DNA from 3 places in the Nocardioides sp. NPDC057767 genome. Region 3 is predicted to be linked to each of the others. Evidence: predicted binding sites of a transcription regulator. Region 3 holds the regulator's gene; each other region holds the start of a gene.

Region 1 (9,732 bases), on a different contig from region 3:
GCGAGCTGGCCGACGCCGACCGGGCCGGCCTCACCCTGCCGCTGGTCGCCTGCAACAGCGCGCGGCACCGGCTCGAGCGGACCGTGCGCCGCTGGTTCGGCCGCCTCGCTCGGCCGTCTCGTTGAGATCGTCCCATCAGTCGGGACATCTCCCGAAGAAATGCAACCGGAGGACCCCGTTCGGGCATCAGTATGTCGTCGGCCCGGCTTAACCTGAAGGGCCATGGTCCGGAGCGAGGCGATGAAGATGGTCAAGCGGGCAATGATCGCAGGGGCGCTGGCCGCCCTGCTGGCAACCACGTTCGCGGCATGCGCCAGCGAGCCGGCCGCCGCACCCGAGCCCACGGCCTCTCCGACCGCCACCTCCTCCTCGGCGAGCCCGTCGCCGAGCGCCACGCCGACGCCGACGCCCAGTGCGAAGCCGAAGCCCGAGCCGAAGCCGTCCCCCACCTCGGGCCCACGACTGTTCGGCAAGGGCGACAGCGGCGACGACGTACGTGACCTGCAGGCGCGCCTGAAGCAGATCGGCTGGTTCAACGCGGGCGTGACCGGGTTCTACGGCGACGTCACCACCGAGGCCGTCTCCGGCTTCCAGGCCAAGCGCGGCATCGCGGTCACCGGCTTCGTGGACCAGACGACCCTCGACCGGCTGCACGCGATGACCCGTGAGCCGACCGAGGCCGAGCTCACCAACGCCCCGCCCCCGGTCCCGGCGGGCAAGCTCGACCCGCGCTGCCTGACCGGCCGGGTGATGTGCATCGACAAGTCCACCTCGATGCTGCGCTGGGTGATCGGCGGCACGGTGCAGATGAGCGTCGAGGTGCGGTTCGGCTCGCAGGAGCTGCCCACCCGCGAGGGCCAGTTCTCGGTCTTCGCGAAGAGCCGCGACCACGTGTCGTCCATCTACAAGACCCCGATGCCGTTCGCGATGTTCTTCTCCGGCGGCCAGGCGGTCCACTACTCCCCCGACTTCGCCGCGAACGGCTACAACGGCGCCTCCCACGGCTGCGTGAACGTGCGCGACTACGGCGCCATCACCTCGCTGTACGACCAGGTGAACATCGGCGACGGCGTGGTCATCTACTGGTCCTGAGAACCGCCACGGAACGGCGTCCGGCCCTCGGGCGCGATTGAGGAGGCGTACGCCGCGCGCCTTAGGCTTGAGCCATGAAGGCGCTGCTCCTGGAGAACATCCATCCCGTCGCTGTCGAGAACCTCGAGAAGGCCGGCTTCGAGGTCGAGCTGCGCAGCAAGTCCCTCTCCGAGGACGAGCTGGTGGCCGACCTGCCCGGCGTGACGCTGCTCGGCATCCGCTCCAACACCCACATCACCCCGCGGGTCCTGGACGCGGCCACCGACCTCAAGGCGATCGGCTGCTTCTGCATCGGCACCAACCAGGTCGACCTGGCCGCGGCCGCCGAGCGCGGCGTCGCCGTCTTCAACGCCCCCTACTCCAACACCCGCTCGGTCGTCGAGCTGGTCATCGGCTACATCATCTCCCTGGCCCGACGGCTGCCGGAGAAGACCGAGAAGATGCACGCCGGTGTCTGGGACAAGTCCGCGAAGGGCTCCCACGAGGTCCGCGGCCGCACGCTCGGCATCATCGGCTACGGCAACATCGGCACCCAGCTGTCCAACGTCGCCGAGGCGCTGGGGATGTACGTCATCTTCTACGACATCGCCGACCGCCTCGCCCACGGCAACGCGCGCCGGATGAAGTCCCTCGACGCGCTCCTGGCCGAGGCCGACGTGGTCTCCATCCACATCGACGGGCGCCCCGGCAACCTGGGCATGTTCGGCGAGGAGCAGTTCGCGAAGATGAAGCCGCGCTCGCTCTTCATCAACGCCGCGCGTGGCTTCCTGGTCGACAACGACGCGCTGCGCAAGCACATCGAGTCCGGACACATCGCCGGGGCCGCGCTCGACGTCTTCCCGATCGAGCCCAAGGCCCAGGGCGACGCCTTCGAGAGCCCGCTCCAGGGTCTCGACAACGTCATCCTCACTCCCCACGTCGGTGGCTCCACGCAGGAGGCCCAGGAGGAGATCGGCTGGTTCGTCTCCGGCAAGCTGCGCGACTTCGTCGGCTCCGGTTCGACCGCTCTGAGCGTCAACCTGCCGGCCGTCCAGCCGCCGCCGATGGCGGACGGCTCTCGACTCGCGCTGCTGCACGACAGCGTCCCCGGCGTGCTCGCCGAGCTCAACAACCTGCTCGCCTCCGAGGGCGTCAACGTGACCGGTCAATACCTGGCCACCAGCGGCGAGACCGGCTTCGTGGTCACCGATGTGACCAGCGTGCCGCCCACGACGCTGGAGAAGATCGCGGGCAACCCGCACACCAGGTGGGTGCGCGCCTACCACGCCTGACGCTAGCGTTCTGGCCCATGGAGCTCCCTCGACATTGGCCGCTGCCAGAGGCGACCGACCTTCTCGGTGAGGTTCTGGCGGCGTACGACGAGCCGACCCGCCGCTACCACGACCGCCGACACCTCTCCGAGGTGCTGGGCCGGATCGAGGAGCTGCGGGAGGAGGGAGAGCGCTTCGACGCGCTGACCGTCACCCTGGCGGCCTTCTTCCACGACTCCGTCTACGACGGCGAGCGGGACGCCGAGGAACGCTCGGCCACCTGGGCCGAGGACGCGCTGGCCGCCTACCTGGAGGCCGACGTCGTCGCCGAGGTCGCCCGGCTGGTGCGGCTGACCGAGACCCACGACCCGGAGCCCGACGACCACAGCGGCCGAGTGCTCTCCGACGCCGACCTGGCGATCCTGGCGGCCCCGGCCGACCGCTACGAGGAGTACGTCGCGACGGTCCGCGAGGAGTATCAGCACCTCTCCGACGAGGAGTTCCGCGACGGTCGTGCCCAGGTCCTGGCGCGGCTGCTGGAGAAGGAGTCGCTCTTCTCGACACCCTTCGCGCGGATCAGCTGGGAGGCCGCCGCGCGGGCCAACATCTCGGCCGAGATGGAGGCCCTCACCACATATCTGTCACCCGACCGATAACAATTCGCCCGGTCGGTCGGACCGGTGGCAGAATTTCGTGGTGAGCTTCCAGACGTACGCCGACCTGTGGCGGATTCCTGACGTTCGCCGCATCCTCGTGCTGGGTCTGTTCCTGCGGATCCCGATGCCGGCGTCCTCTGTCATCGTGACCCTTCACGTGGTCGGCCCGCTGGACCGCTCCTACGCCGAGGCCGGCCTGGTCTCGACCGTGCTCGCGATCGCGATGGCGATCTCCGCGCCCTGGCTCGGCCGGCTCCTGGACCGCCTCGGCCTGCGGCGTACGCTCCTGTTGCCGCTGGCGATCCTCCCGATCGCCTGGTCGATCGCTCCCTGGGTCGGCTACCTCCCGCTGATCGCGCTGATCGCCGTCGCCGGGCTCTTCACCGTGCCGTCCTGGTCGATCGTGCGCCAGGTCGTTCTCCGCTCGGTCGAACCCGGGCAGCGCACCGCGGCGCTCAGCGCCGACGCGATCATGACCGAGCTCGGTTTCATGGTCGGCCCGGTGATCGGCGTGCTCAGCGCCAGCTACCTCGGCACCTCGTGGGCGCTGCTGGTGACCCAGTGGCTCGGGATCGCCGCAGCCATCGTGCTGTGGCTGCTCAACCCGAGCATCACCGAGGGCGAGCCGGCCGTGCCGAGCGACGCGGTTCCCAGCAGCTCCGCTGCTCCGGCTCGCCGCTTCGCGCTCCCTTCGTGGGTGAGCCCCGGCGTCGTACTCCTCCTCGCCGGCACCTTCACCGCCTCGCTCATCCTCATCGCCGAGGACCTCGGCACCGTGGCCGCGATGCGCGACTTCGACCGCACCGCCCTCCTCGGGCTGGTGATGGCGATCTGGGCCCTCGGGTCCCTGGTCGGCGCGCTCGTCTACGGCGCACTCAACCGCCACCCGTCCGCCGCGGTGATGCTCGTCCTGCTGGGCGCGACGACGGTGCTCACCGCGTTCGCCTGGGACACGATCTCCTTCGCCGCGCTGCTCCTGCTCAGCGGCTTCTTCTGCGCACCGACCCTGACCGCGGCGCTCGAGGCGATCACCAGCCGCGTCCCCTCGACCGTACGCGGCGAGGTGATGGGCTGGCACGGCTCGGCGATCACCCTCGGCAGCGCCGTCGGCGCACCCACCGCCGGGTTCGCCATCGACCTGATCGGCTGGCAGGGCGGGTTCATCCTCGGCGGCGGGCTCGGCCTGCTGATCTCGGCGGCCATCTGGCTCACCGTGCGTCGGATGTCGAGCCCTTCGGCCGAGGCGTCGGTCCCGCCGGGCGAGAAGTCACCCGCCTAGCGAGGCTTGCGGCGGCGCAGGCCGGCTGCGAGGAGTGCTGAGACCAGCGCTCGGGAGGTGACCTCGACCGCACCGGCGGCGACCATGTCGTCGTACGCCTCGGCCGGCACGTCGTAGTGGTCCCGGTCGAACCCACGGGCCGGGATCCCCATCCGGCTCGCGAAGGCGTGCAGCTCCTCGTAGGAGGTGTCACTGGCCAGGTGCGACCACATCCGGCCACGGCTCGGCACGTTCGGCGGATCGATCAGAATCACAAGGAGGATTGTCTGTGATCGTTCAGGATTCGCCCAGGCGGCTCCTTGACCGGTGGGCGAGAATGGTCGGTGATGAACACGACAGTGCTGTTCGAGGCTCGGGCGAGGGTGCTCCATGACCTCGATGCGCGCGGACTCGCCGGCGCGGCCGCCGTGTCGGCCCTCGAGGACGCGATGACCGAGCGCGGCTGGTGGGTGGAGCAGTGGCCGGAGGGCAAGGCGTACGTCGCCGGCCTGGTCGCCCAGGACGTGCAGGACGTGCTCTTCGACGAGAGCTCCGAGCGCTGGCCGGTGTGCACCATCTGTCCGCCCGAGGCGCCCGTGCACTCGCTCCACATCACCCCCGACCTGGGCGGGCCGGACCCGATCTGGGTCTGCGAGGAGAGCGGCGACGTGGTCGCACCGCTCGGCGACCTCTGAGCCGCAGGCGTCAGGACGGGCCGAGCTGCAGGTGCAGCGCGTAGCGGTCGGCGCGATAGACCGAGCGGCAGACCTCGACGTAGCGGTCTCCTGCGACCGACTTCCGCTGCCTGCGGAGCACGGGTACGCCGACCGAGAGACCGAGCAGCGTGGCCTCCTCGATGTTGGCCACATCGGCCCGGAACGTGTCGTCGACCCACGACGGGCGCATGTGCCGGCGAGCCAGCTCGGCGTAGAGGCTGGTCGGCGTGGTGCGCTCGAGCATCCCGGGCACGATCGTCTCGTCGAGATAGACGTCCTCGATACAGATCGGCACCCCGTCGCCCCGCCGCAGACGCCGCCAGTGGACGACGGCCGCGCCTTCCTTGATCGCCAGCGCACGCGCGATGGTGGGTCCGGCCTTCTCCCTGCCCAGCAGCAGCGTCTCCGAGGACGCCTGCATCCCCCGGCGAGCCATCTCCTCGCTGAACCCGAGCACCGGGCTCTGCGCCCGAGGAGGCCGGGCCACGAACGTCCCCCGGCCCGGGATCCGGACCAGCAGACCGTCGGCGACGAGCGCGTCGAGCGCCTGCCGCACGGTCGCCCTGGCGACGCTGAACTTCTGAACCAGCTCGCGCTCCGAGGGCGCGGAGGCACCCGGGCTCTCCCCGATGACCAGCTCCCGGACGTACTCCCGGATCTGGACGTGCTTGAGCGAACGCTCACCGTCGACCGACCGGACCATGAGCAGAGCGTAGGTGTACACATGGCGTACGGTCCCGGGTTTGGTCAAGTTGTGACATTGCAATGAGATGAGGCAGATCAGGTGCAACGAAACCCGAATACAGGATTTCGCTAGAACACATGTTCGATCCCGAGGTATGCTGCCAGGGTGGACTTCCAGGGAACGCTCTTCGCCCCCACCGACGACGAGACCACCGAGACGACCTACGAGCGGATCCATCTGGACCGCGGAGCCTGGGTGGACGTCGCCCGCGGCTGGCTGCCCGATCCCGACGACGTCTTCGCGGCGCTGGTCCACGACGTCCCGTGGCACGAGGAGCGCCGGCAGATGTACGACCGCGTCGTCGACGTGCCCCGGCTCCTGCACACCTATCTGCAGGGCGACCCACTCCCCCACCCGCGGCTCGCCGAGGCTCGCGGCCGCCTCACCGCCCACTACCTGCCCGAGCTCGGCGAGCCGTTCGTGACCGCGGGCTGCTGCTACTACCGCAACGGCAACGACTCGGTCGCCTGGCACGGCGACAGGATCGGCCGCGGCCGCAGCAACGACACGATGGTCGCGATCGTCTCCGTCGGCGACCCGCGCCGCCTGGCGCTGCGACCCCAGGGCGGCGGCAAGGGCATGAGCATCGAGATGGGCCACGGCGACCTGGTCGTCATGGGCGGCTCCTGCCAACGCACCTGGGAGCACGCCATCCCCAAGGTCTCCTCCGCCGGCCCGCGGATCTCGGTCCAGTTCCGGCCCCGCAACGTCTTCTGAGGTGGGCCCCAGATGCGTTCCGTACGCTGGTAGGAAAGGATGGGACCGACAGCCGACGCCTCTGGAGCCGCCTTGACCACCACCGCACCAACCCTCGCCCCGCCATCCGCTGAGGAGATCGCCCGGGCGAAGGAGATCGTCGGGCGGATCAGCACCGCCTTCAGCAGCCGTGTGGTCGGCCAGGAACGCCTCAGGACGGCGCTGCTGATCGCGCTTCTCTCCGAGGGACACGTCCTGCTGGAGAGCGTGCCGGGGCTGGCCAAGACACTTGCCGCGAGCACGCTGAGCCAGACGGTCAAGGCGCAGTTCTCCCGGATCCAGTGCACCCCCGACCTGCTGCCGAGCGACATCATCGGCACCCAGGTCTACGACCAGCGCAACCACGAGTTCGAGACCCAGCTCGGACCGGTCCACGCCAACTTCGTGCTGCTGGACGAGATCAACCGAAGCTCCGCCAAGACCCAGAGCGCCATGCTCGAGGCGATGCAGGAGCGCCAGACGAGCATCGCCGGCCACGTCCACCCGCTGCCGCGCCCCTTCATGGTGCTCGCCACGCAGAACCCGATCGAGGAGGAGGGCACCTACGTCCTCCCCCACGCGCAGATGGACCGGTTCCTGCTCAAGGAGATCGTCAACTACCCCAGCGACGGCGAGGAGCTCATCGTCCTGGAGCGCATCGAGGCGGGCACGCTCGGTCCCGACCACGAGGAGACCCGTCCGGTCGCCGACCCCGACGACGTGATCTGGCTCCAGGAGCTGACCAAGCGCGTCTACGTCGACCCGGCGATCAAGCGCTACATCGTCGCCCTCGTCCAGGCCACCCGCAACGCCCGCCAGCTCCTCGGGCCGGAGACCGGCTCCTACGTCGAGATCGGCGCGTCCCCGCGTGCCTCGATCGCGTTCCTGCAGGCCTCCCGCGCGGCCGCGCTGCTGCTCGGCCGTTCCTACGTCACCCCCGAGGACGTGCGCGAGCTGCGCCACAGCATCCTGCGCCACCGGCTCCACCTCAGCTTCGAGGCACTGGCCGAGAAGGTCCAGCCGGAGATGCTCGTCGACGCACTGGTCCGCGCTGTTCCCAGCCCCTGATCTCCCCTGAGCACATGGCGACGTACCTCCCCCGGATCCGCACGCGGCTGATGATCCATGCCCACCGCAAGGTAGTGGGCCTGCTCGACGGGGAGTACGCCAGCCTCCAGACCGGCCGAAGCATGGACTTCCACGACCTTCGGGAGTACGTCCCCGGCGACGACGTGAAGGACATCGACTGGAAGGCGACGGCCCGCTCCCGGAGCCTGCTGGTCAAGCGGTTCACCGCCGAGCGCCAGCATCTGGTGCTGCTGGCCATCTCCACGGGCCGGAGCATGGCGGCGCAGGCGACCGGCACCACGACCAAGCGTGACCTGGCGATCTTCACCGCCGGCCTGGTCGGCTGGCTGGGCGTGCGCCACGGCGACAAGGTCGCGGTCGCCTACGGCGACTCGGAGACCCAGAAGCTCACCAAGCCCGCCGACACCGAGGTCGCGCTCGAGCGGGCGCTGGGACAGGCCCACGACGCCACCACCCCCGACGCCGCGGAGGCGGACGTCGTCGCCGTCCTGCGCCACATCGCCACCAACGTACGCCGCCGGGCGATCCTGCTCGTCGTCACCGACGAGCACTCGGTCAGCGACGAGATGGCCGCGATCCTGCGCCGCCTCACCGTCCAGCACGAGGTGCTGGTCGCGGGTATCGACGACCTCGACCCCACCACCGCGGTGGCCGGCGGCGCACCGACCGTCGACGTCGACACCGTCGCCGCCCTGCCGGGATGGCTCAGTGGCGACGCGCTCCTCCAGGCCCAGTACGCCGAGCTGGCCGCCGCCGAGGAGCACAGCCTGCGCAGCACCCTGGACCGCCTCGGCATCGCCTACCAGCGGGTCCGCGACGACACCACCGCGATCGGCGCCGTCTTCCATCTCCTGGAGAGGCACCGTCATGCGCGCAGGTAGCGTCCCCGAGGAGTTCCAGCAGCCGCTGGCCCACTCGGGCTGGTGGCTGGTGCTCGCGCTCGCGCTGCTCGCCGGGGTGGCGCTCTACTACCTCGCGGTCATCCTGCTGACCCGCAAGCGCCGCCCGGTCGTCGAGGTCCAGACGCCGTGGGTCCCCGAGCCGCGCGACCTGCGCGCCGAGCATTTGGCCGAGATCGACCGGATCGAGCGGGCGGTGCACCGCGGCGACGTACCTGCGCGGGTCGGCCACCAGCACCTGAGCCGCACCGTGCGCGACTACGTCGCCGAGGTCAGCCAGATCCCGGCCGACAAGATGGTCCTCGCCGATCTGAAGGCGACCGTACGCAGCGACCCCCGCACCCGCCCCCTGGCGATGGCCGTCGAGGTGATGTACCCACCCGCCTTCGCCTCCGAGGAGGAGGGCCAGGCGGCCGAGCGCTTCCCCGAGGCGCTGGGCAGGGCCCGGCAGGTGGTGACGACATGGACCTGAGATGGCCCGTCCTCGGCGTGATCATGCTGGTCGTCACGGTCATCGCCGTCGCCGCGATCGTCGTGCTCGCCGCCCGGGTGCATCGCCGCCCGGCCGACGCCGTGCTCGTCGCCCACACCGAGCGCCTCAAGCGGCTCCCCCGGTTCCGGGAGCTCGCCACCCAGCAGCGCTGGCTGTCCTGGTGGCAGACCGCGGGGATCGCGCTCGCGGTGATCGGCTGCATCTGGCTGATCGCCCGCCCGCAGACCACCGACATCACCCAGAACCGCTACTCCACCCGCGACATCGTGCTCTGCCTGGACGCCTCGACCTCGATGTTCGACGAGGACACCCAGGTCACCCAGGCCTACTCCCAGCTCGTCGCCGGCCTCGACGGCGAGCGGGTCAGCCTGGTCCTGTGGAGCGACGCCGCGGTCACCGTCTTCCCCCTCACCGACGACTACGGCTGGGTGCAGGACGAGCTGGCGCGCGCCGGCCGGGCCTTCGCCCTCGGCGACCAGGAGTACGTCGCCGGCACCTACCTCGGCAAGGAGCGCGCCTCCCTGATCAGCGACGGGATCGTCTCCTGCGTCAAGCGCTTCGACCTGTCCAACCCCGAGCGCGGCCGCGCAGTCATCGTCGCCTCCGACAACGACCCGCAGGGCGGTCCGCCGGTCTACTCGCTGCCCGAGGCCACCGAGTTCGCCAAGGAGCGCGACGTCCAGCTCTACGGCATCGGCTCCGCCGACCTCAGCTTCCAGGAGGACAAGCGCGCCACCTTCGACAAGGCGATGACCGACACCGGCGGCACCTTCTCGCTGCTCGGTGACGACGGCTCGAT
Region 2 (9,732 bases), on a different contig from region 3:
TGACGATCCCGGCGTAGTCGCGCAGGAGCGGCGGGATGCCGATCCGGCCCTGCTTGTCCGGTGTCGTCTGCTCGGCCCCCGCAAAGAGGACACGGGCGTAGTCGCGTGCGTCCCGGGAGGTGAGCGGCGTCTGCTGGGCCCGCTGCGCCTCCTGCATGAAGACGTCCTCGGGCCACACCACGAGGCAGTTCTCCTGACCTTGCGTCACGACAACCCCCTCCGCCAGTCGATCTCGGAACTTTGCGGGAAGGAAGATCCGGCCCTTCTCGTCGAGCTTCGGCGTGTACGTGCCCATGAAGAACATGTGCTCGCCCCCGCGGTCAGCTCAACGTGGATCATTCCTCCACTTTGCCCCACCGTACCCCACAATCCCCCACATTCAAACCACCTTCCTCCCCCACGAGGTGTTTTCGCACCACACGCCGCTCCCCGCAGCTCGGTGCGGCCAGGCCGTCGACCGCCGGCCGGTCGTCCCCCAGGCAGGTCACAGTCGGGTCAATGGCGCAGACGCCCGTAGGCGCTACCCCGTACGGTGTTCCCATAAGCAGGTGTGAGTCGGAAGGACGCGACGTGACGACGCCGTTGGAGGCCCCAGGATCGGGCCCAGTGCATGGGGCAGAGATCGAGACATTGGTGCGGGTCGCGGGCCGCATTCGCGACAGCATCGAGAAGGTGATCGAAGGAAAGACCGACGTCGTCGACTCCACGCTCACCGTGCTCCTCGCCGAGGGGCACCTCCTGATCGAGGACGTACCGGGAGTCGGCAAGACCCAGCTCGCGAAGGCGCTGGCACGCTCGATCGACTGCTCGGTGCGCCGCATCCAGTTCACGCCCGACCTGCTCCCGAGCGACGTCACCGGGGTGTCGATCTTCAACCAGAACACCCGGGAGTTCGAGTTCCGCCCGGGTGGCATCTTCGCCAACATCGTGGTCGGCGACGAGATCAACCGTGCCTCTCCCAAGACCCAGTCGGCGCTGCTGGAGTGCATGGAGGAGCACCAGGTCACCGTCGACAACGTGACCTATCAGCTGGAGTCGCCGTTCATGGTGATCGCGACCCAGAACCCGATCGAGATGGAGGGGACGTACGCCCTCCCCGAGGCGCAGCGCGACCGGTTCATGGCGCGGGTCTCGATCGGCTATCCCCCGGTCGGCTCCGAGATCGCGATGCTGGCCAGCCACAGCGCGGCCAACCCGCTCGACGACCTCGACCCGGTGACCGACGCCGCGGAGATCCGCAAGCTCGTCGGCGTCGTCAACCAGATCTACGTCGCCGACGCGGTGCGCCGCTACACCGTCGCCCTGACCGCGGCGACCCGCGCCAACAACGAGCTCGCCCTCGGCGCCTCGCCGCGGGCCAGCCTGCACCTGCTGCGGGCCGCGAAGGCTCATGCCGCTCTGCACGGACGCGAGTTCGTCCTGCCCGATGACGTACGCAGGCTGACCGGCCCGGTCCTTGCCCACCGTCTCCTCCCCAGCGCCTCCGCGGCGATGCACGGCCGGTCGGTCACCGACATCCTCGAGACCGTCGTGTCCGCCGTGCCGGTGCCGCAGTCCTGACCCACGAGGGAGCCACCCGATATGCGTGAGGCGCTGTCCGGACTGACCGTCCGGGGCCGGGCGTTCCTGGCCGCCGGGATCACCGCGATCATCTGCGGGATCCTGCTGGACCAGTCGACGCTGTCCCGGATCGGGATGCTGCTGGTGGCGCTGCCGCTGGTCACCGCGGTGGTCGCCGCCTGGGGCCGTTACCGGCTCGCCCTCGTGCGCCACATCGAGCCGCACCTGACCGAGGCCGGACAGCCCGCCAAGGTCGAGCTGACCATCGCCAACGAGGGCCGGATCCCCACCGGCACGCTGCTGCTGGAGGAGACGGTGCCCTACGCGCTGGGTGGACGCCCGCGCTTCGTGGTCGACCGGATCGGCTTCGGCTGGCGTCACAAGCTCGGCTACCAGATCCGCTCGGAGATCCGCGGCCGCTTCGACATCGGCCCGATGCGGGTGACCGTGGCGGACCCGTTCGGCCTGGTGGAGCTCAACCGCGCCTTCCACTCCACCCTTCCGTTCACGGTCACGCCGCGGGTGCTCCCGCTGCCGTCCACGCCGCTGACCGGCAACGCCACCGCATCCGGCGACTCCCGGCCGCGGGCCTTCCTCGGCGGCAGCGCGGAGGACGTCACGGTGCGGGAGTACCGCCGCGGCGACGAGCTGCGGCGGGTGCACTGGCGCAGCTCGGCACGTCTCGGCGAGCTGATGGTGCGCCGTGAGGAGCAGCCCTGGCAGGCGCGAGCCACCGTCTTCCTCGACAACCGGCGCTCGGCCCACCGGGGCCAGGGCGCCGGCTCCTCCTTCGAGCAGGCCGTCGTCGTCGCCGCCTCGGTCGCGGTGCACCTGGTCGAGGCCGGCTACTCCGTACGCCTGGTGACCTCCGGCGGCGCCGCCCCCGGAGCCGGCGCAGCCGGCGAGATGAACGCCGGCTGGCACGACCGCGAAGGCCAGGCCGACGCGGCCGCGCTGCTGGAGGCGCTCGCCGTGGTCGAGACCGTCCAGCACCATCACATCGACGCCTCCTGGATCGGCGAGGCCGGGCAGGGCGGCGTCACGGTCGCGATCCTCGGCTCCCTCGACGAGGAGGATGCCGGTGTCCTTCGCCGGGTGCGCCACCACACCGGGGCCGCCCTCGCCTTCTCGCTCGCCGTGGACGGCTGGAGCGCGGTGCACCTGGCGCCCGAGCAGCAGCGGCCCAGCGGCGTACCCCTGCTCATCCAGCACGGCTGGAAGGCGGTCGAGCTCGGCATCGGCGACTCGGTGGCGACGCGCTGGCGCGAGCTCGGCACCCGGGGCGCGGCCGCAGGAGCGGGGGCCGCGCGATGATGACCTCCTCCGACGTACGCGGCGTCGTGCCCGCCATGGCGGTGCCGGTGACGTGCTTCGTGACCGTCCTGTTCGCCCTGTCCTCGTGGGGCTCGTTCACCAGCACGCCGTTCTCCTACCTCGGCCCGATCCTGGTCGCCGGCCTGCTCGTGGTCGGCACCGGCATCTCCGCGCGGCTGCTGCGCGTGCACGGCTCGGTCGTGGTGCTGCTGCAGCTGCTCCTCGGCACGATCGCGACCAGCCTGCTGGTCGTCCAGCACCCCTTCCCCGTCACCGCCGGCGGGCGGGCGCGGGTCTCGGCCGCGATGACCGAGGCCTACGCCGCCTTCAACCCCTTCGACCTGCCGATGTCCGCACCGGAGGTGGCGGCCTACCTCGTCCCGGGCGGTGTCGCGGCCGTGTTCCTGGCAGACGTCCTCGCGGTCTCCCTGCGGCGGCCGCCGATGATGGGCCTGGTCGTGCTGGGCGTGTTCACGGTGCCGTTCAGCATCATCGGCGCCGGCGGCTGGGGTGGGGTCTCCTGGGTCGTCTTCGTGCTCACCGCGACCGCGTTCCTGGTGATGCTGCGCTTCGACCGCGCCCAGCAGCTCGGTCGATGGGGGCGGCGTCTCGACGAGGATCTCCCCGTCGTGCCCGCCGCCGGGCCGGCCGTCATCGGCGTCTCGGCGGTCGCGATCGCCCTTCTCGCCCCGGCCTGGATGCCGAGCCCGAACATCACCCTCCCCGGTCTGGGGCCGGGCGACGGCAGCGGTCAGCTGCGGGTGATCAACCCGACCGTCGGGCTCTACGGCGACCTGCGCAGGCAGTCCGACGAGGTGATGGTCACCGCCACCCCGGTCTTCGACGAGCCCACGTCGCCGCCCTCCTACCTGCGGATCCTGACGCTGACGAAGTTCACCGGCACCGAGTGGACCCCCGGCGACCGCGACGTCCCCTCCGACCAGACCGGCATCGCCGGTTTCGAGCCGCCCATGTCCGACGAGACGTTGCTGGGCGAGCCCACGACCTACCAGCTGCGGGCCAGCGACAAGTTCGAGTCGACCTGGCTCCCGGTCTTCACCCATCCCCTCGAGATCACCGCCAGGGGTCCGTGGCGCTACGACGAGGACACCCTCGACTTCATGTCCACCGAGGGCCGCGACCACACCGTCGCCGGCGAGAGCTGGCGGATGACCGCCGCTCCGGTCGAGCCGTCCCAGCAGCGTCTGCTGGCGGCGGGCGAGCCCGGAATCGGGGCGCCGCCGGGGATGACCGACCTGCCGCTGCTCCCCGACGAGATCGAGGAGATCGCCCTGGAGCGGACCGCAGGTCAGGACCGGCCCTTCGCCAAGGCCGTCGCCCTGCAGAACTGGTTCCGCCACAGCGGCGAGTTCGTCTACAGCCTGGAGCGCGACGTCGGCACCGACAGTGCGGCGCTGCTGGAGTTCCTGACGACCAACAAGGTCGGCTACTGCCAGCAGTACGCGACGGCAATGGCCGTGCTCGCCCGCGAGATCGGCATCCCGGCCCGGGTCTCGGTCGGCTTCCTGAACGGGGACCAGGACGAGGACGGCGTCTGGCAGTTCCGTGGCCGCGATCTGCACGCCTGGCCCGAGCTGTGGTTCGAGGACATCGGCTGGGTCCGCTTCGAGCCCACACCGGCAGCCGCCGACACCCGAGAGCCCGGCTACACGACCGGGGCGCTGGGCAATGCCCGCAACGAGCCGGAGGCGCCCGCACCCAGCGCCGGCACCAGCGTGGCACCGGTGCCCAACCGGCCGCAGCGCGAAGAGCCCGACCTTCCGGAGGTCGCCGACACCGGCGCCGAGGAGTCCAACACCGGCGCCGTCTGGACAGGACTCGGCATCGTCGCGCTCGTCGGAGTGGTCGCGCTCGCGGCACCGGCGGTCGTCCGGCGCCGGCGGCGGACCACGCGGCTCGCGGGCGATGCGGAGGCCGGCTGGACCGAGCTCGGCGACACCGCGATCGACCTGGGCCTGCCCTGGACCGGGACCCGCTCACCGCGGGAGGAGGCCACCGGCCTGGCTCCTCACCTGCAGAGCCGCGAGCCGATGCTCGCGCTGCAGCGCATCGTGGCCGCCGTCGAGCGCAACCGCTATGCGGAGCATCGCGACAACTCGGCGGTCGGCGAGGACGTACGCCTGGTCTCGGCCGCGCTCAGGGAACAGGCCGACCGGCGGGCCCGGAGACGGGCACGGCTGTGGCCGGCATCGGTCTTCAGGCGCCCGGCGACGCCAGCCACCGACGGACCGGCCGCGCGGTCCGAGCGGGAGCTGATCTCGTCCTGACCTCTACAGGTCGTTGTCGCCGCGGCGGCGCTGCTTCCAGCGCTCGCTGGCGCGGTCGAGGAACGAGCTGCGCGGGGTGTGGTTCCCGTCGTCCTCCTCGACCGTGGCGGCGCCGCGCAGAGCGGTGAGCAGCACGGAGGTCGAGGCCAGCATCACCAGGAAGCCGACCACACCGACGACCCACATCCGTGAGATCACACCGGTCATCAACAACGCGACTCCAGCGGCGAGCACGATGCCCGCGATGACCGCGTGTCGACGTTGGGCACGGCGCAAGGCCGTGCCTCGGAGGGCGGAGGCGAACTTCGGGTCCTCCGCCGAGAGCGCGCGCTCCATCTGCTCGAGCAGGCGAAGCTCCTCTTCCGAGAGTGGCACCGTACCTCCCATGTCCTGTTGGGGCATCTACAAGTCTAGGCACGCCACCCTGAAGGCGGTAGTCAGCCCGGAAAATTCTTGCCCCGTCACGTTCTGCCACATGGCACAACCACGACCGATTGTGTCAAGCGAATGGGCATCTGCGTCAACCCCGGCCGTGATCGAGCAGGCTCGCCCGGCGCACGAGGCCGGACCCGAAGCGTTCGGCGACCTGATCGGCGGCGCGGTCGGCCTCGGACCAGCCTCGCTCGCGCTCTCCGAGCACGAGCTGTCGGTCGGTGCCCTCTCGGGTGACCAGGTGCTCCACCCGGACCCCGACCAGGCGCAGAGCCCGGCCGCGGAGGTCGAGCTCGTCGTAGAGCCGGACCGCCGTGGCGTGCACCTCCTGGGTGACGTCGGTGGGGTCGGGCAGCGTGCGGGAGCGCGAGATGGTCTTGAAGTCGGTGAACCGGACCGTCAGCACGATCGTGCGACCGACAGTGCCGGCCCTCCTCATCCTCCGGGTGACGCGGGCCGAGAGGCGCAGCAGCTCACGCACGATGTCCTCGCGGGCGCTCAGGTCGTGGCCGAAGGTCTCCTGGGCGCCGGTGGACCGGTCGGGCAGGTCGGGACCCAGCCGCCCGGTGAGCTCGCGCCGGTCGGTGCCGGTGGCGAGCCGGTGCAGGTGGCCACCGAGGCGGGGGCCGAGGATCTGGTGGAGCGTCGGCACCGGGGTGCGGGCGATGTCGCCCACCGTCTCGAAGCCGAGCCGCCGCAGCCTGGTCCGGGTGCTCGGGCCGACCCCGTAGAGCTCACCGACGTCGAGCGGGTGGAGGAAGCCGGGGATCTCCTCCGGCCGGACGACCACGACGCCGTCGGGCTTCGCCTTGCGGCTGCCGACCTTGGCCACGCTCGGGGTGGGCGCCACGCCGACCGAGCAGGTGATGCTCAGCTCCTCGAAGATCTGGCGGCGGATCCGGTGGGCGATCGACTCGGGGCTCCCGAAGAGCCTGGTCGCTCCACGCACGTCGAGGAATGCCTCGTCGACGCTGACCACCTCCACCAGCGGGGTGGCGCGGCGGAAGATCTCGCGGACCTGGTGGGAGACCTCGGCGACCTCACCGAAGTCGAGACGGACCGAGACGAGCTGAGGGCACAGCCGTCTGGCCATCGAGCCCGGCATCGCGGCCCGCACGCCGTAGGCCCGGGCCGGATAGTTGGCGCAGGTCACCACGCCTCTCGCATGTCCGCCCACCACCGGCTGGTCCCAGAGGTCGGGCTGGTGCCTGATCGCCACCGAGACGAAGAAGGCGTCCATGTCGACATGGAGGATCGGGGTGGCCTCCGGAGCGCCAGCGGAGGAGGTCACCCCGATCCTCCGCGTCGGCGCCCGTGGGCGAAGCGAAGCGAGCCGTCAGCGAAGCGAAGCGAGCAGATGCAGCTGCGAAGCCAACGGCAGGTAGTCGGCGCGAGTAGAAGCGCGCTGCTCGAGCTCGACAAGCGCGGAGGTAGCCGCTGGCTCGACGTCGAGCAGCGACCCCGGAACGTGATCGACGAAGACACGTACGCCACGGACGTCCGCGACCTCGAACCCCGCCGCGTCCAGCAGCCCGGTGACCTCGTCGAGAGCGAACCGGCGACCGGAGCGGCCCTGCGGCGCGGTGTCGTCGAGCAGCTCGGCGGCCTGGGCGAAGTGGCCGGCCAGGGCGCGGGAGAGGACGGCGGCGGTGCGCTGGGCGACCAGCAGGCTGAGGGTGCCACCGGGGCGGAGCACCTCGCGGATCCCCGCCAGTGCCGCCGCGGGGTCGGGGACGACCTCGAGGACGCCGTGGCACAGCACCAGGTCGGCACCGCCAGGGTCGGCGACGTCGGAGAGGGCGGCCAGGTCACCCTGGCGCGCGTCGACGGAGACGCCGGCCTCGCGGGCACGCCGGTCGAGGGCTGCCAGCGCGTCCGGGCTCGGGTCGACGACGGTGACCCGGTGACCGAGCCCGGCGATGCGTACGGCTGAGGTGCCGGTGCCGCCGCCGATGTCGAGGACGTCGAGCGAGCCGGAGCCCAGGACCGGGTCGAGCGCGTCCCAGACGGCGACGGTCCGGGCGCCTGCCCGACGACTGGTTGATGCGGAGCCAGCTGCCATGGGGCCAAGCGTAGGCCCTGATCCCACCTCACCTGAATCAGCCCACGAGGCGGTCGTGACGGAGACGGGTGACGTGGGAGGTGTGGGCCATCAGCCCGAGGGACTCCTCGACGACAGCGAGGAAACGGTCGGCGTCACGCACCTGCTCGTCGGCCTCCTCGGCGGTGACCGCCCGGATCGAGCCGGCCTCCGCGGCGGCGCGCTTGGCGGCACCCGCGGCGAAGTATTCGGCCCACTCCGAGAGCTCGGGCGCGACCTTCTTGAGTCGGACCCAGGCGTTCCACGGACGACGGCGGCCAGCGCGGCTCGCGGCCTCGACCGGATCGGTGCGGGCGGCGATCAGCGCCGCTGCGGCCTGCAGGGCGGCGACATGGGCCATCGCGTACCTGCTCGGCACGTCGTCGGCCACGATGGCCTCCGAGAGAGACTCGGTGGCGCGGAAGAGGTAGCTGTGAGTCGTCGCCGGCAGCAGATGCATCGGGTCGTCCTTCTCGCTCAAGGTCGACCCCGCAGTGGACGGCTCCGGCGGGCGTCGGGGGTCGAGGACGACGCCCGCCAGAGCCTGGTTGTTCGAACATTTGTTCGAACACGGGATCAAACTACACCCCGCCACCGACAGTCACAAGACGTATCGGTGACGGGGCGTGTCGAGGTGGTCCCGGCGGTCGCTCAGTCGTCGTCGACGGCGCCGCGGATCCGGTGCGGCGGGTGGATGTAACGGGTGTTCGCCGGCAGCCACATGACCGCCAGCAGCCCGGCCGCGATGACGATCGCGATCCAGGTGAGGACGCTGATGATCACCGGCGGGCCGGTCAGGATGCCGCCGATGCTGGCGACCGCGGAGATGAACACCAGGAACGTGATCGTGATCCGGGCCCACTCGAAGCCGTTGCGGAGGAAGACCGCGAGCACCCCCATCATGATGGCCATCACGCCGAACAGCGTGATGGCGGGGGCGATGAAGGCCGGCGCGCTGACCCGGTTGTCGGTCGGCGGGTTGATCAGGGCGTCGAGGCCCTCGGTCTCGAGGATGCGCTTGGCCGAGGGGTTGCCCTCCGCCCAGGCGCGCACGAGGTCGTCGGAGCGCAGCACCATCACCACGACCACGACCGCGCTGAAGGCGATCAGGCCGATGATCAGCCGGATCGCCCACGTCATCTCGCGAGGCACGGGCTCGGCGGCGAGCGCTGCCACCTCGAAAGCGACCTCCGGGCCCTCGCTCACGACCACACCTTCGTTCTCGTCGGGTGTCGTCATGGTCATCCGGTCTCCTTGCGACGTGGGGGTTCAGTCTCCGTTGATCAGCCCATTCTGCCGTACCGGGTCCAACGTAGGTAAATACGCGCTCGCGTGCTCTTGGTCTCGGGCCGGGGCCGGGTTGTCGGTGGCGTAGGCCAAGATGTCCTCATGGAATCTCTAGCGCTGACCTTCTCCAGTGGGTGGGCCAGTGGCATCAACGCCTACCTGGTCGTGCTGGTGCTCGGCGTCGCGCAGCGTACGACGGGGGCCGAGGCGATCCCGGACGTGCTCGGCACGTGGCCGGTGCTGGCCGCCGCGGGGCTGATGTACGCGATCGAGTTCGTCGCCGACAAGGTGCCCTACATCGACTCCACCTGGGATTCGATCTCCACGGTGATCCGACCCACCATCGGCGCGGTGATCGGCGTCCTGCTCGCCGGTGAGGCCGACTCTCTCAACGAGGCCGTCGGCGGCGTCGTGGGCGGCACGACCGCGCTGATGTCCCACCTGGTCAAGGCCAGCGAGCGGCTGGCGGTCAACACCTCGCCCGAGCCGGTCTCCAACTCGGTGGTCAGCGTCGTCGAGGACGGCCTCGTCCTGGGCGTGGTCTGGTTCGCGACCGAGCACCCGCTGGCCGCGGCCGGCGTCGCCGCGGTCCTCCTGGTGGCCGGGCTGGTGCTGGTCTACCTCATCATCCGGGCCGTTCGCGGCGGCTGGCGCAAGCTGACCCGGCGCGGGCGGCGGGGCGCGCCACCACCTGACGGGTCCTCCGGCGGCGACACCCTGCCCTACCCGGTCCAGTGACGCGCGTCGTCGTCCTCGGGGGCGGGTACGCCG
Region 3 (9,732 bases):
CGCTTGGCCACCATCAGCTGCATCTGCTCGACGGTCGTGAACCGCTTCCCACATTCCTGGCAGACCCGACGACGCCGGATCTGGCCGCCGTCCTCGGCCACGCGGGAGTCGAGAACCTTGGTGTCGCTGTGTCGGCAGAACGGACAGTGCACGGTCGAGCCCCTCTCGTGAAGCCTTGTGGATCCAGGCCGTCTCAGCGGCGGCCCGAGCCTGTGGAACCTGTGGAATTGAGCGTGAGTCCCTGTGGAACAACACCCCCGTCGCTGTGGGTCATCCACCTGTTCATGTGAACTAGATGTGGATAACTACAGCGGTGTAACTACTAGATGTAGTGGTAACCGTACGCCCGCCCCCCAGTCGATGCAAGCGAGCGCCGCGTTTCCCCGTGCGCCCGGCGTGTCGTCGGTCAAACACCGAAAGATTCCGGTTCAGCGGCGACGCGCTGGCCCAGATGGGTAAGAATGACCCCGTGACAAACATCTCCGGAGGAAATCGCGTCGGGTCGCGGAGAGGCACGCGCCCCAGAAGCGGTCCCCGGCCACCGTTCATCTTGCCTGCGATCGCGACGCTGGCATTCCTCGTCATCTGGGGAGTGCTGGTGTGGGTCGCCGTCGGTTTCGGGGCCGACGCACGAGGAGGCGATTCCGGCGCCTGGGTGAAGCTCGCCGTCGCGGCCGTCGTCGCAGTCGCCTGTCTCTTCCTGACCTTCACCTTCGCCGGGAAGGCCTGGCGGGCCCTCACCGGCTCCCCCACCCCACCGCCCGCCGACGACTACACCGGAAGCCACTCCAACGCCTACGTCGAGGAGCAGGACTACCCGGAGCAGCCATACGGCGACCAGACGACCTACATGGAGCAGGACTACTACGGCACCGGCTCCTACGGCTACGAGGACACCGGCTCCTACGGCCGGCACAGCTCCGACACCGGGAGCCAGGCTCCCTACGGTGACACCGGCAGCCGCTCGGCCTACACCGACACGGGCTCCCAGTCGCCCTACGGCTACACGAGCAGCTCCTCGGACTTCGGCAACACCGGGAGCCGGTCGGCCTACAGCACGCCGAGCTACCAGCCGCCGACGCCGCCGAGCACCCCGCCCTACTACACGAGCCCGCCGACCCCGGCCTCCACGCCGACCAGCTCCCCGGCGTACGGCTCGCAGGGCTACGGCACCGACAGCTACCCCACCCAGCAGGCCGGCTCCTCGCAGTATCAGTCCGGCGCCTACCAGGCTCCGGCCAGCTACGGCCAGACCGGCTCGAGGGCTCGACTGACCCAGGATCCGGCAGCGACGCAGGCGATGCCCACCCAACGACAGCCCCAGGAACCGCCCGCCGCTCAGCCGGACGACGAGTGGCCGCCGCGTCACAGCACCCGCAACAAGCAGTGGCCGCCGCCCGAGCCGGACACGCCCTACCGCGGGCGTCACTGACGACGACCGCCAGGACAGCGAGAGTGCTGCAGACGCTTCCCATCGTCTGCAGCACTCTCACATTTCCCCGGTTGCCGGCTGCCAGGGTGCCCGCCGCGCGGGCTGACTCCCTCGAAGGAGCAGCCGGACATCTGTGGGCGCCCGCTACGGCGCGGTCGGAACGATCAGGGTCTGCCCGGACACGAGCATCGAGGACTCGAGACCGTTGAGCTCCTTGATCCTCTGCTCCATCTCCCGAATCGAAGCGCCGGTCCCGGCGACGGCTTCCGCGGAGATGTCCCAGAGCGTGTCGCCATCGCCGACGACCATCGTGTGAGCGGCGGGGGCGGGGCTTTTGTCGGCATCACCGTCCACCGCGAAGGCCACCCGCGCCCCGACGAAAGCGATCGCGAAGAGCACGACGAGCGCGAAGGCGAACACGACGATCCGCCCACGACGGGTGAGCCGCACCGTCGAGCGACGCACCTCCGGCACGGGCCGGGGCGGCTCGGCTACGGGCAGCACATAGACGGTTGCACTCATCACGGCCTCCAGTTCACAAGTCTCTCGATCACGTGTTCGATCGAGCACATGTTCGAAGGTAGATCACGTGTTCGAACAACGCAAGTAGCGACGTCAGGAATTTTTGAACGCCGACACGCACTTCGAACGAGATCGAACAGATGTTTGATGTCGTGGTGCCAGAGGGACTAATGTGATGACATGACCACGCAGAAGACAGGCACCGGATCAGGCGGTTCGAAGAAGAGCCGCGTCCGCGAGCTGCCCGACGGGCCGCCGGACGCGACCGGGCTCACGCCGCGTCAGCAGCGCATCCTCGCTCACCTGCGCGACAGCATCGAGCAGCGCGGCTACCCGCCCAGCATGCGCGAGATCGGTGCCGCCGTCGGGCTGACCAGCACCAGCAGCGTCGCCCACCAGCTGCGCGCGCTGGAGCAGCGTGGTCTGATCCGCAAGGACCCGAAGCGACCCCGTGCCCTCGAGGTCTTCCTCCCCGAGGTGATGGCCCACCGCAAGGCCATGGCCGGCGAGGAGACCGAGCCGGCGCTCACCGCCGAGGCCGTCGTCAACCCCAACCCCGACGCCACCATGGTTCCCCTGGTCGGTCGGATCGCGGCCGGTGGCCCGATCCTGGCCGAGGAGACCTCGAGCCAGCAGAGCATCGAGGACGTCTTCCCGCTGCCCAAGCAGCTGGTCGGCAACGGCGACCTCTTCCTGCTCTCGGTCTCCGGTGACTCGATGGTCGACGCCGCGATCTGCGACGGCGACTTCGTGGTCGTGCGCCAGCAGCCCACCGCGGAGAACGGCGAGATCGTGGCCGCGCTGATCGACGGCGAGGCGACGGTCAAGACGCTCTCCCGCAAGGACGGCAAGGTGTGGCTGCTGCCGCACAACGCGGCGTACGAGCCGATCGACGGCACCCACGCGACGATCCTCGGCAAGGTGACGGCGGTCCTGCGCAGCCTCTGAGTCCTGTCTCACACCTCCCGCGACCAGTCCGGGAACTCTGCGTGAAATCCAGCCGCCGGCCCATGACAGGGCCGGCGGCTGCGTCGTTCCATACAGCGTGACTCAGAGCAGCACGACCCAGACGCAGATCGACCGCCGCACCCTCATCGCCGCCGGCCTGGCCACCGCCGCAGGAGTGGGAGTCGTGGCACTGCCGACACCCGCCGAGGCAGCCGGCACCACGCTCAACCACTTCCAGCACGGCGTCGCCTCCGGCGACCCGCTCCCGGACCGCGTGGTCATCTGGACCCGGGTCACGCCCACCGCGGAGGCGACCCCGGGGTCCGGACGGGGCGAGGAGATCCTGGTCCACTGGGAGGTCTCGCCGACCGCGGACTTCAGCCGCCTCACCGCCAAGGGCACCCAGCTCACCGGCCCGGACCGCGACCACACCGTGAAGCTCGACGTCACCGGCCTGTCCCCGGAGAGCTGGTACTTCTACCGCTTCACCTACAACGGCCAGACCAGCCGCGTCGGCCGCACACGCACCGCTCCGGCTGCGGACGCGGCCCCGGACAACGTACGTTTCGGGGTGGTCTCCTGCTCCAACCTGCAGGCCGGCTGGTTCGCCGCCTACCGCCATCTGGCCGCGCGCGACGACCTGCACGCGATCCTCCACCTGGGCGACTATCTCTACGAGTACGGCCCCGGCGAGTACGGCTACGGCATGGCCAACGAGGACATCCGCCCGCACGAGCCGGCCCACGAGATGCACACCCTGGCCGACTACCGGGTCCGGCACGCCCAGTACAAGCGCGACGCCGACCTCGCCGACGCGCACGCACACCTGCCCTGGATCGTCACCTGGGACGACCACGAGTCCGCCAACGACGCCTGGCTGCTGGGTGCGGAGAACAACGAGCCCGGCGAGTACGACTGGATCGACCGCAAGACCAACGCCAACCAGGCCTACGACGAGTGGATGCCGCTACGTGTCGACGGCACTGCCGTCGTCGAGACCGGCGGGCACCTCCACGACCGCATCTACCGGCGGCTGAGGTTCGGCACCCTCCTCGAGCTGAGCATGCTCGACCTGCGCTCCTACCGCTCCGAGCAGGTCGCCCGCACCGACCTGGCCGGCGTCGACGACCCCGACCGTACGATCACCGGCGACGAGCAGCTGGAGTGGCTCAAGGAGGGCCTGCTCACCGACGCCCGGTGGAAGATCGTCGGCAACCCGGTCATGATCGCGCCGGTCACCTTCGCGGCCCTCCCGAAGAGCCTGGTCAGCCCGGTCAACGACGTCACCGGGCTGCTGCCCGACAACGGCATCGCCTACAACGTCGACCAGTGGGACGGCTACACCGCCGACCGCACCGAGCTCTTCGAGCACATCCGCGACAACGCGATCACCGACACGGTGTTCGTCACCGGCGACATCCACTCGGCGTGGGCCTGCGACCTGCCGTACGACTCCGCCGTCTACCCGCTCGGCAGGACCGCCGGCGTCGAGTTCGTCGCCACCTCGGTGACCTCGAACAACCTCAAGGACATCCTCGGCGCACCGCGCCGCACGGTGAGCGTGACGGTCGAGAACATCATCAGGACCGCCAACCGCCATGTGCGCTACCTCAACTTCGACGACCACGGCTTCTCGGTCCTCGACGTGACCCGCAACCGGGCCCAGATGGACTGGTACGTCATCGGCGAGCGCAAGGACTCCAGGACCACGGCCACCTGGGCCAGGTCGTACGCCACCGCGAGCGGGAGCAACCGGCTCCATCACGTCACCGAGCCGGTCTAGGCGTTTCACCGATGTGGCCGAGTCGCGTGCCCTTAGACTGCCCTGGTCTACCTTCCCGAACGTCTGGTATCTCATGCGAAACATTGCCCGCCGGATCAACCGCAAACAACGCTCCCTCGTCTTGATCGCAGGGATGGTAGTGGCCACCTTCGCCGCCACCATGCCCGCAACCGGATCGACCCCGGCGAGCTCGGTGCGGACCGGCGGCGACACCAGCGCCGCACAGCCGGTGACAGAGGAGGAGGCCCGGGAGGCTCTCGCCGAGGCCAAGAAGGTCAAGCGCAACCAGTCGGTCCGTGGCGCCCGCCAGGTCGTGCCAGGTCGGCACGTCGCCGGCCGGCCCGACGCGACCATCGCCCTGACCAACCTCTGGAACGCCAAGGACGCCCTGGACGGCTCCAACCAGAAGGCCGCGCGTGAGCTGCTCGCCCGCCCGCGCACCGCGACCGAGACGTGCAGCGACGTCGTCTGCGTCCACTACACGCCGGGCAAGGGTGGCGACAGCGCCTCGGTGGCGTACGCGACCCAGGTCCGTGACGTGGTCACGAAGGTCCACAACATCTATGTGCAGGCGGGCTACCGCAAGCCTGCCGCCGACAAGACGGTCACCCCCGGCAAGGTCGACATCTACCTGGAGAACCTCTACGACGAGGGCTACTACGGCTACTGCGCCCCCGAGACGAAGGTCTCCAAGACCGCCGCGACGGCCTACTGCGTCCTGGACAACGACTACGCCACCAGTGAGTACGGCACGGCCAACACGCCCACCGAGAACCTCCGGGTCACCGCCGCCCACGAGTACTTCCACGCGGTCCAGTTCGCCTACGACGCCGGCGAGGACCGCTGGATGATGGAGTCCACGGCGACCTGGGTCGAGGACGAGGTCTACGACAGCATCAACGACAACCGCCAGTACCTGGCCTACGGCCAGCTGGAGGACCAGCGCAAGCCGCTGGACAACTCCAACGTCTCCAACCTCGGCATCTACGGCAACTGGATCTTCTTCCGCTACCTCTCCGAGCGCTTCGCCAAGGAGCGGGGTTCCCTCCCGGAGGTGGTCCTCGGTGTCTGGAACCGGGCCCCGTCCACCTACTCCACCGCGGCCATCCGACAGACGCTCGCCGCGCGCGGCACCACGCTGAAGCTGCAGTACGCCCGCTTCGCCGCCGCCAACCTGGCCCCCGCGAAGAGCTACAGCGAGGGTGGCGCCTACTACCCGCCGGTCTACGACGGCCGCACCGCGCTGCCCGCCAAGCGACAGACCGTCGACGGCCAGTTCACCCTCAAGCACCTCACCTACGCCTCCCAGCGTCTGGTCCCGAAGAACGTCGGCAAGGGCTGGAAGCTGCGCATCAAGGTCGACGTCGCCCGCCCCAACGCCAACGCTGCCGTGATCAGCATCTTCCGCACCGACGGCACCCGCGGCGTCTACCACCTCAAGCCCAACAGCCAGGGCATCGCCACCAAGACCATCGAGGGGTTCTCCTCCAAGCGGATCCGCAAGGTCGAGGTCACCTTCGCCAACGCGAGCAGCAACTTCACCTGCGGTCAGGGCACCCCGTACTCCTGCCACGGCGTCGCCACGCCCGACAAGGCCACCCACCGCTGGTGGGCCAAGACCTACCGCTGACCCAGATCACGCCGAGTCGGCTCGTTCCAACGAGCCGACTCGACGTGCTTTTCGGTCAGTACGAGCCGACTCGACCGGCGTCAGGCGGAGGCTGACTCGGAGAGTCGCTTCAGCGCCTGGCGCACGATGGCCGGGTCGGTGGTGGCCCACATCGGCGGCAGGCTGGCCTTGAGGAAGCCGCCGTAGCGCGCGGTCGCCAGCCGGGCGTCCAGCACCGCCACCACCCCGCGGTCGGTGGTGGTGCGGATCAGCCGGCCGGCGCCTTGGGCCATGAGCAACGCGGCATGAGTGGCGGCGACCTGCATGAATCCGTTGCCGCCGGCCTTGTCCGCCGCCTGCTGCCGGGCCGACATCAGCGGGTCGTCGGGCCGCTGGAACGGGATCCGGTCGATGATCACCAGCTGACAGGTGTCGCCGGGCACGTCGATCCCCTGCCACAGCGACAGCGTCCCGAAGAGCACCGTGTGGGGGTCTGCGACGAACTGCGCTGCGAGCTCGGGCAGCTGGGCGTCGCCCTGCGCCAGCGTGGTCAGGTGAGGCAGCTTCTGGCGCACGACCTCGGCGGCCGCCTCGGCCGCGCGACGGGACGAGAAGAGCCCGAGCGTACGTCCGTCGGCGGCGTCGACCAGGTCGACGATCTCGTCCAGGGTCTTGGCGCCCATGCCGTCGCGGCCGGGAGGAGGCAGGTGGCGGGCGACGTAGAGGATCCCCTGCCGGCCGTAGTCGAACGGGCTGCCGACATCGAGCCCGACCCACGGCAGCACGTCCTCGGTGCGCTGCGCCCCGGCACCCACCTCGGTGCGCTCCTCCGCCTTGAGCCCGAGAGATCCGGCCACGGGACCGAAGTCCCCGCCGAGCTTGAGCGTCGCCGAGGCGAACACGACGGTCTTCTCCCGCAGCAGCTTCTCGCGCATCTGCGCCCAGACCTGCAGCGGCGCGACGCAGAGTCGTGGCGGGATCCGGTCGCTGCCCTCGTTGAGCCAGATCACGTCGTGCTCGGAAACCGCGGCCATCCGCTCAGCGGTCGTGAAGACCTCCTGGAGTCCGCCCTTGGCCTGCTGGAAGCCAGGGTCGGCGCTGTCGGAGTCCTTCGGCTTGGGGAGCGCCGAGAGCGCGGAGCGCGCGGCGTCACGCACCAGCACCAGCGCGTCGGAGACCAGCTCCGGGAGGGTCACGAACCGCCCCGGCGAGGTCTCGTTGATCGCCGCCCGCAGCGCGTCGGAGGCGTCGGCCAGGTCGTCGGCCTCGGAGCCCTCGACGTGCTTCTGCGCCCGGCGGGCGGCACGCTCCACCTCTGCGGCGGTCAGCTCGTCGGTCGCTGCCTGGGTCACCCGGGCGACCAGCTCGTGGGCCTCGTCGATCACCACCGCGTCGTACTCCGGGATCATCGGCACGCCCTCGATCGCATCGATCGCGAGCAGGGAGTGGTTGGTGACGATCAGGTGGCTCTTCTGGGCCTTGTCGCGGGCGACCTCGACGAAGCACTCCTCGCCGAAGGGGCACTTGGCGGCGCCGAGGCAGTCGCGGTGGTTGACCGAGACCTGACGCCACTCACGGTCGGTGTGGCGCGGCGCCGAGTCGCGCTCGCCGCTGCCACCCTTCTCGGCCTCCTCCTCGGCCCAGCTGCGCAGCTCCAGGACCTTCTCGGCCATCGGGCCGAGCGGGACGTCGACCAGGGTGCCCTGGTCGTCGGGCGCGCCCTCGCGGACACGGTGGAGGCAGGCGTAGTTGGAGCGGCCCTTGAGCACCGCGTAGGAGGCATCCACGCCGGGACGCGAGCCGATCGCCTTGACCAGGCGCGGCAGGTCGCGCTCGACGAGCTGGTGCTGCAGCGCCAGGGTCGCGGTGGCGACCACGACCCGGCTGTCGTGGAGCAGCGACGGGACCAGATAGGCCAGCGACTTCCCGGTGCCGGTGCCGGCCTCGACCAGCAGGTGCTCCTCGTCGGCCAGGGCCTGCGCGACCGCGTCGGCCATCATCACCTGGCCCTCGCGGGTGGCACCGCCGAGGGTCGCGACCGCATCCGCCAGGGCTTCACGTACGGGCGACTGGGAGGCGATCTCGGTTGCGGTCACTCGGGCAACCTTAGCCGTGGGCGGGGACAGTCTCCGATCGGCTCTCCGCGATCCGGCGGGCGACGATCTCCCCGAACTGCATGTGGCCCGCGACCGTCAGGTGGGTGTTGTCCTCGAGCATCGGCAGCTGCAGGTCGAAGACATTGATGTACGTCACTCCGTACTCCGCCGAGACCCGGCGCATCATCTTGTTGACGACCCTGATCGCCTTGGCCCGGGAGTTCACCCTGGGCGCGCTGAGCACGACGACCTCATAGCCCTCGAGCTCGTCCAGGGTGGCCCGGAAGCCCTTCTCGACGTCCTCGATGTCGCTCTTGGAGTCGTTGATGCCGCCCTCGAGAACGACCAGGTCGGCCCCTTGCGCGATCACGTCGGGAATCCGCTCGGGGAAGGAGATCGGACCGCACGTCTCCATCGAGCCGCGCGCGTAGCCGGTGCCGCCGAACCCGGAGACCCGGACCTCGCCGTCGAGATAGCGCGGCCAGGACAGGCCGGGGTCGTCGAGCCCGAACCCCGAGGCCCACGAGTCGCCGATCACGACGACCCGCTCACCGGCCCCGGTCACCACCGAGGCGCGGGTCATCGACTCGGCCGCCAGCCGGGCGCACAGGTCCTGGGTCACCTCGGCCCCGTGGCTGCCCTCGGCGCCCGGAAGCACCCCGTCGCCCTCGGTGGCACAGCCGGCGAGCGTGGCCATCAGGACAGCACCAGCCAGCGCGCTCACGACCGTGGCGCGCGCCGCGCGGCGTACCTCTGTGCGCATCCGTGCCCTCTCCGTCGACCGACCGTCCCCAAGTGTGCGGGACGAGCGTGGCAGAGCCAATGTCGAAACGCCGAGCCAGCCCTGGATCAGGCGGGGTGCGCTCAGTTCGGGTAAGCCGCCAGCTCACCCGCCAGGTCCGCGTTGGCGCGGCCCTTGACGACGGTGCCCTCGGCCGTGTGCTCGAGGTGGTCGATCTCGCCGTGCTGGTGGATCCGGTTGACCAGGTCGCCGCGCTCGTAGGGAACCAGCGCGGAGAACTCCACGCCCGGTCGCGGCAGGTCGGTCTCGACCGCCTTGATCGCCTCGTCGATGCCCTCGCCGGTCTTGGCCGAGACCGCGACCGAGTGCGGCTCGGCGCGGAGCAGCCGGCTGATCACGAGCGGGTCGGCGATGTCGGCCTTGTTGATCACGACCAGCTCCGGCACGTCGCCGGCACCGATCTCGGCGAACACCTCACGCACCGCGGCCAGTTGGCCCTCAGGGTCGGGGTGGGAGCCGTCGACCACGTGCACGACCAGGTCGGCGTCGGCGACCTCCTCCAGCGTCGAGCGGAAGGCCTCGACGAGCTGGTGCGGCAGG

Evidence for each region. The regulator LexA, encoded in region 3, represses DNA repair genes until DNA is damaged. The targets are predictions, from matches to a motif close to TCGAACANNTGTTCGA.
Region 1: a site for LexA is predicted at 5,787-5,802, ahead of ACFVDI_RS10615 (alpha-ketoglutarate-dependent dioxygenase AlkB). Genes of this name have one in related genera too.
Region 2: a site for LexA is predicted at 8,227-8,242, ahead of ACFVDI_RS18795 (SAV_6107 family HEPN domain-containing protein). Genes of this name have one in related genera too.

Annotation. Positions count from the first base shown of each region.
Region 1 is NZ_JBHVKJ010000016.1:64,917-74,648, reverse strand. Features, by position in the region: gene ACFVDI_RS10655 (exonuclease domain-containing protein) at 1-125, shown strand, start outside; gene ACFVDI_RS10650 (peptidoglycan-binding protein) at 223-1,092, shown strand; gene serA (phosphoglycerate dehydrogenase) at 1,167-2,363, shown strand; gene ACFVDI_RS10640 (hypothetical protein) at 2,381-2,998, shown strand; gene ACFVDI_RS10635 (MFS transporter) at 3,039-4,277, shown strand; gene ACFVDI_RS10630 (DUF4031 domain-containing protein) at 4,274-4,531, opposite strand; gene ACFVDI_RS10625 (hypothetical protein) at 4,604-4,951, shown strand; gene ACFVDI_RS10620 (GntR family transcriptional regulator) at 4,962-5,696, opposite strand; gene ACFVDI_RS10615 (alpha-ketoglutarate-dependent dioxygenase AlkB) at 5,823-6,434, shown strand; gene ACFVDI_RS10610 (MoxR family ATPase) at 6,507-7,520, shown strand; gene ACFVDI_RS10605 (DUF58 domain-containing protein) at 7,535-8,422, shown strand; gene ACFVDI_RS10600 (hypothetical protein) at 8,409-8,912, shown strand; gene ACFVDI_RS10595 (VWA domain-containing protein) at 8,903-9,732, shown strand, end outside.
Region 2 is NZ_JBHVKJ010000036.1:38,014-47,745, forward strand. Features, by position in the region: gene mraZ (division/cell wall cluster transcriptional repressor MraZ) at 1-304, opposite strand, end outside; gene ACFVDI_RS18765 (AAA family ATPase) at 607-1,560, shown strand; gene ACFVDI_RS18770 (DUF58 domain-containing protein) at 1,582-2,874, shown strand; gene ACFVDI_RS18775 (transglutaminaseTgpA domain-containing protein) at 2,871-5,162, shown strand; gene ACFVDI_RS18780 (DUF3040 domain-containing protein) at 5,166-5,537, opposite strand; gene dinB (DNA polymerase IV) at 5,683-6,885, opposite strand; gene ACFVDI_RS18790 (methyltransferase domain-containing protein) at 6,931-7,656, opposite strand; gene ACFVDI_RS18795 (SAV_6107 family HEPN domain-containing protein) at 7,694-8,134, opposite strand; gene ACFVDI_RS18800 (hypothetical protein) at 8,326-8,919, opposite strand; gene ACFVDI_RS18805 (DUF4126 domain-containing protein) at 9,064-9,699, shown strand; gene ACFVDI_RS18810 (phytoene desaturase family protein) at 9,696-9,732, shown strand, end outside.
Region 3 is NZ_JBHVKJ010000010.1:17,060-26,791, reverse strand. Features, by position in the region: gene nrdR (transcriptional regulator NrdR) at 1-152, opposite strand, end outside; gene ACFVDI_RS07270 (hypothetical protein) at 551-1,432, shown strand; gene ACFVDI_RS07265 (LysM peptidoglycan-binding domain-containing protein) at 1,577-1,954, opposite strand; gene lexA (transcriptional repressor LexA) at 2,135-2,902, shown strand; gene ACFVDI_RS07255 (alkaline phosphatase D family protein) at 3,000-4,685, shown strand; gene ACFVDI_RS07250 (MXAN_6640 family putative metalloprotease) at 4,825-6,315, shown strand; gene ACFVDI_RS07245 (ATP-dependent DNA helicase) at 6,396-8,390, opposite strand; gene ACFVDI_RS07240 (SGNH/GDSL hydrolase family protein) at 8,401-9,153, opposite strand; gene hflX (GTPase HflX) at 9,255-9,732, opposite strand, start outside.